2 regions of the Cupriavidus sp. 22TCCZM04-2 genome follow, and region 1 is predicted to be linked to the other one. Evidence: predicted binding sites of a transcription regulator. Region 1 holds the regulator's gene; the other holds the start of a gene.
The links. The regulator LexA, encoded in region 1, represses DNA repair genes until DNA is damaged. The targets are predictions, from matches to a motif close to ACTGTATNNNNATACAGT.
Positions count from the first base shown of each region.

Region 2: a site for LexA is predicted at 1,623-1,640, ahead of AC3FKG_RS22440 (CppA family protein). Genes of this name have one in related genera too.

Region 1 covers NZ_JBYOJS010000009.1:227,508-230,911, forward strand. Annotated here, with positions in the region: gene priB (primosomal replication protein N) at 1-51, opposite strand, end outside; gene rpsF (30S ribosomal protein S6) at 129-503, opposite strand; gene AC3FKG_RS15955 (asparaginase) at 605-1,603, opposite strand; gene lexA (transcriptional repressor LexA) at 1,800-2,456, shown strand; gene AC3FKG_RS15965 (hypothetical protein) at 2,562-2,732, shown strand; gene AC3FKG_RS15970 (hypothetical protein) at 2,795-3,001, opposite strand; gene AC3FKG_RS15975 (hypothetical protein) at 3,117-3,293, opposite strand.
Region 2 covers NZ_JBYOJS010000017.1:35,582-38,985, forward strand. Annotated here, with positions in the region: gene AC3FKG_RS22430 (EamA family transporter) at 1-294, opposite strand, end outside; gene AC3FKG_RS22435 (2-hydroxy-3-oxopropionate reductase) at 317-1,213, opposite strand; gene AC3FKG_RS22440 (CppA family protein) at 1,315-1,590, opposite strand; gene AC3FKG_RS22445 (acetate--CoA ligase family protein) at 1,702-3,404, opposite strand, start outside.

The DNA of each region.
Region 1 (3,404 bases):
CCTGAGGGCATCGCGTTCCGCCAGGGTGGCGGCTAGCCGAAGCTGATTCAACGCGTCGCCCCTTGCAGTGTGTTGCCCACGCTGTCGTGATCAGGCTTGCCAGCCACGACAGGCACCGCAATCCGCATTCAGGCAGCCTGGCCTTCGGTGGTCGTTTGCGCGGCCTTGCGGGCTTCTTCGCGCTGCACTTCCTTCATCATCGGCGAAGGAGCGGTTTCGGCCTTCTTGGTCTGCACGATCAGATGGCGCAGCACGGCGTCATTGAACTTGAAGGCGTGTTCCAGCTCGACCAGGGTATCCTTGCCGCACTCGATGTTGACGCAAACGTAGTGAGCCTTTGCCAGCTTCTGGATCATGTAAGCCATCTGGCGACGGCCCCAGTCTTCCACGCGGTGAATCTGGCCGCCTTGCGACGTCACGAGCGACTTGTAACGCTCGATCATGGCCGGCACTTGCTCGCTCTGGTCCGGGTGGACGATGAATACGATTTCGTAATGACGCATTGACGCTCCTTTTGGATAAGCCACCCGGGCGTCACGTCCGGTGCGGCAAGGTTGAATAGCCTTAAAGTATAGCCCGGCTATTGACAATCACGCAACCGCAATCACGCCGAGGCGAACAGCGCCTGGAGCCGGTCCGGCGCCGCCGCCAGCCCCGGTTCTTGCGCAAGCGCCACCAGCAACAGCACCCTTGCCTTATAGGGGTTCAGGTCCGCGGCGGAGACAAACAGGCCGGCATCGGGGTCCGTAACTGGCGGAATCGACACATGACCGGCCCCGGTCCGCGAACTCCGCACCACGGCAACACCGGCCGCGGCGGCGTCCCTGAGCGCCGCGATCAGCGTCTCATGCACCGAACCGTTGCCCGCCGCCGCAACGACCAGGCCGCGTACGCCGGCAGCCACCATTGCGTCCACCGCGATGCGCCCCGGCTGCGTATAGCTCGCGACGATCTCGACCTCGGGCCACCGGGCCGGCACGGGAAAGACCGCCGCAACGGACTGCGTGGGCGTGCGCGGCAGCCGCACCAGCTCGTCCTGCACGAAACCCAGCGGACCGCCCTGCGGCGACGCAAAGGCATCCACCGCCGAGGTATGCGCCTTGGTCACGTCGCGCGCCGCATGGATCTGCTGGTTCAGCACCACCAGGACCCCCTTGCCGCGCGCAGCCGGATGGCCGGCGACGCGCACCGCATCTAGCAGATTGAGCGGACCGTCCGCCGACAACGACGTCGACGGACGCATTGCGGCGGTCAGTACCACGGGCACCGGACAGGCCTGGGTCAAGTGCAGGAACATCGCAGTCTCTTCGAGCGTGTCCGTGCCATGTGTAATGACGATGCCGGCCACGTCCGGCTCGGCCGACCAATGCTGAATACGCGCGGCCAGCGTCGGCCAAAGCGAGAACACCATGTCCTTGCTATCGATCTGCGCCACCTGCTCGGCTTCAATCCGCGCCATAGACTGCAACGCCGGCACGGCCGCCAGCAACGTCGACACGGGCACCGTCGCGGCCTGGTAGCGCGCGCTGCTGGCCGGATTGGTCGAGGCGCCGGCAATGGTGCCGCCAGTGGCCAGAACCACGATGCGGGGAAGCTGGGACATGGTGGGGGGATACAGGGAGCTGAAGTCCGGCGATTGTACCTGCGGCATGCGGGCAAACCGGATGTCGAGCAGACGCTTCTGAAATTCTGCTTGCGCTTGCGCCGATACTGTATAAAATCACAGCATACTGTTTAAACATACAGTGCTCACCCGGCTGGCGGACAAATAGCACCGGGGCACTTATCGGAACGCTTCCATGGCGACCCTGACACCCCGGCAGCAGCAAATTTTCGACCTGATCCGCAATACGATCCGCGGCACGGGTTTCCCGCCCACGCGCGCCGAGATCGCCGCGGAGTTTGGCTTCTCATCGCCCAATGCCGCGGAAGAACATCTGCGAGCGCTGGCGCGCAAGGGCGTGATCGAACTGACGCCGGGCGCGTCGCGCGGCATCCGCCTGAAGGTGGCGCGCAGCGATTCGGAAACCCCCGACCAGTTTTCCCTGCCGATGTCCGGGGTCATGCAGCTGACGCTGCCGCTGGTGGGCCGCGTGGCCGCCGGCAGCCCGATCCTGGCCGCCGAGCATATCGACCGGCAGTACCAGGTCGATGCCTCGGTCTTCGACGAACGCCCCGACTACCTGCTGCGCGTGCGCGGCCTGAGCATGCGCGACGCCGGCATCCTCGACGGCGACCTGCTGGCCGTGCGCAAGGCCAGCGAGGCGCCCAACGGCAAGATCGTCGTGGCGCGCCTGGGCGACGACGTCACCGTCAAGCGCCTGCAGCGCCGTGACGGCGCCATCGAGCTGATCGCGGAAAACCCCGACTTCCCGAACATCATGGTCGGGCCCGGACGCGAAGAGTTCTCGCTCGAAGGCATTGCCGTCGGGCTGATCCGCTCCTCGGGCTTCTGACCAGCGCGGCCAGCCGCGCGCTGGCCGCCGCCCTCCTCCTTGCAGTGCCGACGCCGCCCGCCTGACGGGTGTTGACCCCGCTTTTGCCAATCGAGAGGTGTAGCCATGCCGCAAACCAACCACATCGCCGCACGCCAGCCCGTCAAGCCCGTGCCGTTCCGGCAATCGAAGGGGGTTCGCATCTATCAGGGCGCGCAGCGCCGTACCATGGTTGGCAGCATGGCGGCGATCTGCCGGATGCTGGAACTGGCCGAGCCGACCAAGCTCCTGGCCTGAGGCTTGCCGATGGGCGGGGCCGGCCGGAGTGAAATGCAGCGGTAATGCCGCCCTGACGGCGGCTAGTCGTTGGCGTCGCCGGAGATATGGTCGATCTCATGCCTCGCAGCCGCGTAGGCCGCCTCGATGGCACTGTCTTCCGTTGCCGCGAGCGCGCCGGCGTTATGTCGATGTCCGTGTCCACGGATGACAAACGACCAGTCCCATTGACCGTCGGGCGCCTTGATTGGCTGAATCGAGATTTCCCGGCTCTTGTATCGATATTCCATGGCAGCCTCCCGGTGTCCGGGGCATCGTAGCATGAAGGTCCTGACCATCCGAAGCCAGTTGCTTCCCGCTCGGCGGGGGCGGAACAGGGTCGTGCCGAGCCGGCGGCCGCACTCTTCAGACCGGCAGCTGCTGTGTCGTTGCCTTCTTACCCAGGATAGCCATTGCGATCAGCCCGAGGGATGGCGTGAAGATCATCGAAAAGGTCAGCCAGACCGCAACGGAGCGGCCCAGAATGTGGGCCAGCAGACCAATCCCGAAAGAACAAAGCAGCCAGATAGCCAGGGCAAGCATGATGATGTGGAGAACGAGTTCGTTACCACGCCAGTATGGAAAACCGGTGCAAATCCATTTGACTCCAGGTGACATCCGCTTGGCGAATCGGGACAGTCGGTATAAACCCCA
Region 2 (3,404 bases), on a different contig from region 1:
CAGCAGCAAGGCGCCAGTCCCCGCGGAAAGGTGCAGGTACGCGTAAGAGAATGCCGCCGCGTAGGCGAACAGCGCCAGCGCCGATGGCCAGTTGCCGCCGCCGGACAGCCGGCCCGGGCCATGGCGGAATAGCAGGATCAGCCACAACGCTGCCGCTGCGCTGACGACCCGGACCAGCGTGAAGCTGGCCGCGTCGATGGCCGTGCCCTTGAGCGCCAGCCGGCACAGGATCGAATTGCCGGCAAAAGCCAGCATGGTCACGGCCGTCAGCAGGGCGACGCGGCCCTGCGGCATGGCGGGCGCCGCGGCGACCGGCTTAGCCTGCATGCGCGTCGTCCAGCGAGAACGAGGCGAGGTGTTCGATCGCCCGCACCAGCGCGGCATGGTCCCAGCCCGCGCCGCCCATGCCGACGCAGACATTGAACAGCTGCTGGCAAGAGGCCGTGGACGGCAGCCCGACGCCCAGCGTGCGCGCCGTGGACAGCGCAAGCGCCAGGTCCTTCTGGTGCAAGGCGATGCGGAAGCCCGGCTCGAACTTGCGCTGCAGCATGCGTTCGCCGTGGACTTCCAGGATGCGCGAACTGGCGAAGCCGCCCATCAGCGCTTCACGCACGCGCGCCGGGTCGGCGCCGGCGCGCGCTGCCAGCACGAGCGCTTCGCTGACAGCCTCGATAGTCAGCGCGACGATGACCTGGTTCGCAACCTTCGCTACCTGGCCGTCGCCCGCCTCGCCAACCCGCGTGATGTTCTTGCCCATAAGCTGCAGCAGCGGCAGCACGCGGTCGAAGGCGTGCTGCCGCCCGCCCGCCATGATCGACAGCGTGGCGGCACGCGCGCCCACCTCGCCGCCCGATACCGGAGCATCGACATAGTCGGCGCCGAGCGCTTCGACCTTCCTCGCAAATTCGCGCGTGGCAATGGGCGAGATCGAACTCATGTCGACCACCGTCGCACCGCGGGACAGGCCGGCAGCCACGCCGTTCTGCCCGAACAGCACGCGTTCCACGTCGGGCGTGTCGGGCAGCATCAGGATCACGACTTCAGACTGGCGCGCGACGTCGGTGCCATTGGCGCAGGCGTGCATGCCCGCATCCTGCAGCGCCTGCGGCACGCCGCTGCGGCTGTGCGCGAACACGGTGTGGCTGCCTTGCAGCAGGTGCTGCGCCATGGGAGTGCCCATCACGCCCAGGCCGATAAAGCCGATCTTGCTCATGTTCTTGTCCGGTGGGTTGCCATGGCCCGGCTGCGCGGCCCGCGCCGCATGCAGCGTCGTGATTGATCATAGTCACTGCAGAGCCACCACAAACAGCCGGATCAGCGGGCGGCGCCAGCCGGTGCCGCAAGGATGGCGCGAATGCGCGCCAGGTACTGGTCGCCGACCGCGCGGTGCGTGCGCGCCGCTTCCTGGGCGAACTCCCGGCGCGAGGGCGGCCGGATGCCGAGGCTGCGGCAGATGGTGGACAGATAAGGCTTGCGGGCGCCTGCCAGCCGGCCCGCCGCGGACTGGAGCGCGGCATCGCCGATGCGCGCGCGCAGCCACGCCAGCACTTGACGGTCATAGTCGTTCTGGACGCGGATCAGATGTTCCATGGGGCCTCCTCATACTGTTCATCCATACAGGTACTGTAAATATATACAGTAATCCGATGGAGGCAAGGAGAATGTTCGGATGCCGCCTGGGAACGCCGGATCCACAGATCCTTAAAGTGCGGAGGGTTCCACCTCGATCAACGCGTCCACGACCACCACGCCATCGGCGTTCACCATCACCGGATTGAGGTCAACCGACCGGATCGCGCCGCCAGCCTTTTGAACCAGCTCTCCGACCTGCACTGCCAACCGGCACAGCGCGGCGATATCCACCGCCGGTTCGCCGCGCACGCCGTGCAGCAGCGGCGCGGTGCGCAGCGTAGCCAGCGCCCGGGCCACGTCCGCCTGCTGGCAGGGCGCGAGCAGCACGGCGGTGTCGCGCAGCACCTCGACGTACTTGCCGCCGTCGCCCACCACCAGCACCGCGCCGAATACCGGGTCCCAGTGCGCGCCGATCATGCATTCGCGCTGGCCGCGCGACATGCGCGCGACCACCACGCCCTCGCAGGTGGCGCCCATGGCCTGCAGCGTGCGAGTCTGGGCCGTGAAGGCGCTGGCCACCGATTCCGGGTCGTTGCAGTGCAGGGCCACCAGCCCGTGCTCGCTCTTGTGCGGCACCTGCGGGGAACTGGCCTTGACCGCCACCGGGCCGCCGATGCGTTGCCAGGCCGCGACCGCGGCATCCACGTCGTGGCAGACGTAGTGTTCGACCACCGGCATGCCGGCGGCTGCCAGCCGGGCGAGGCTGCCGGCCTCGCTCAGCGTCCCGCCGGCTCCGGCGCTTGCCTGCCGCGCGGGAACCGCCGGCAGCCGGGGCTCGCCCTCGGCGGCGATCTGGCGCAGGCGCTGCTGGTGCGATACCAGTTGCGAGAAGGCGGCTAGCGCTTCGGTGGTGTTGGCGTAGGTCGGCAAGCCGGCTTCGCGGAAGACATCGGCCACGGGCTGCTGCCAGACCGCGACTGCGATGGGCTTGCCGGCGGTGTCGGCAAACGCGGCGGCGTCGCGTGCAAAGCGCGGCACATCGTAGCCCATGCCGGAGACGGGAATGTCGAGCAGGAACAGGTCGGCAGCTGGATCGCTTGCCACCACGGGCAGCACTTCGCCGAACAGTGCGCTGTTGGAGAGCAGCGCCGCAGTGACATCGACCGGGTTTGTGGTCGTGGCAAAGCCGGGCAGGCGTTGGGCGAGCGCGGCCCGCGTGGCCTCGGACAGCGGCGCGAGCGTCAGTCCGAAAGTCTGTGCCGCGTCGGCGGCCATGACGCAGCTCGCGCCCGAGTTGCTCACCACCACCAGCCGTTGCCCGCCGGTATCCCAGCCACGCAGGTACAGCGGCGCGCAGCGCGCCAGTGCGTGCGCATCATTCACGCGCCAGATGCCGTGGCGGTCCAGGAAGGCGTCGACCGCGCGGTCTTCGTTGGCGATGGCGCCCGTGTGCGACGCCGCGGCGCGCTGGCCGTCCCGCGAGCGGCCGGCCTTGACCGCCACGATGGGCACGTTGCGGGCCCGCGCCACGCGCGCGGCTTCGGCCAGCACCTCGGGATCGGCCAGGCTTTCCAGGTACAGCAGCACCAGCCGCACGCCGGGATCCTGTGCGACGGACAGCGCCAGTTCGCTGACCGTGACGTCGGCCTGGTTGCCGGTGGCGTGCATATGGCGCACGCCGATGCCCTGGCCGCGCAGCAGCCCGTAGACCATGGCCGCCACGCCGCCGCTCTGGCTGACGACCGCTACCGGCCCGTCTTGCGGCGCCACCTCGATGAACATGGTGGAGAAACTCGCGATGGCGCCGCTGCCAAAGTTGGCCAGCCCCTGGC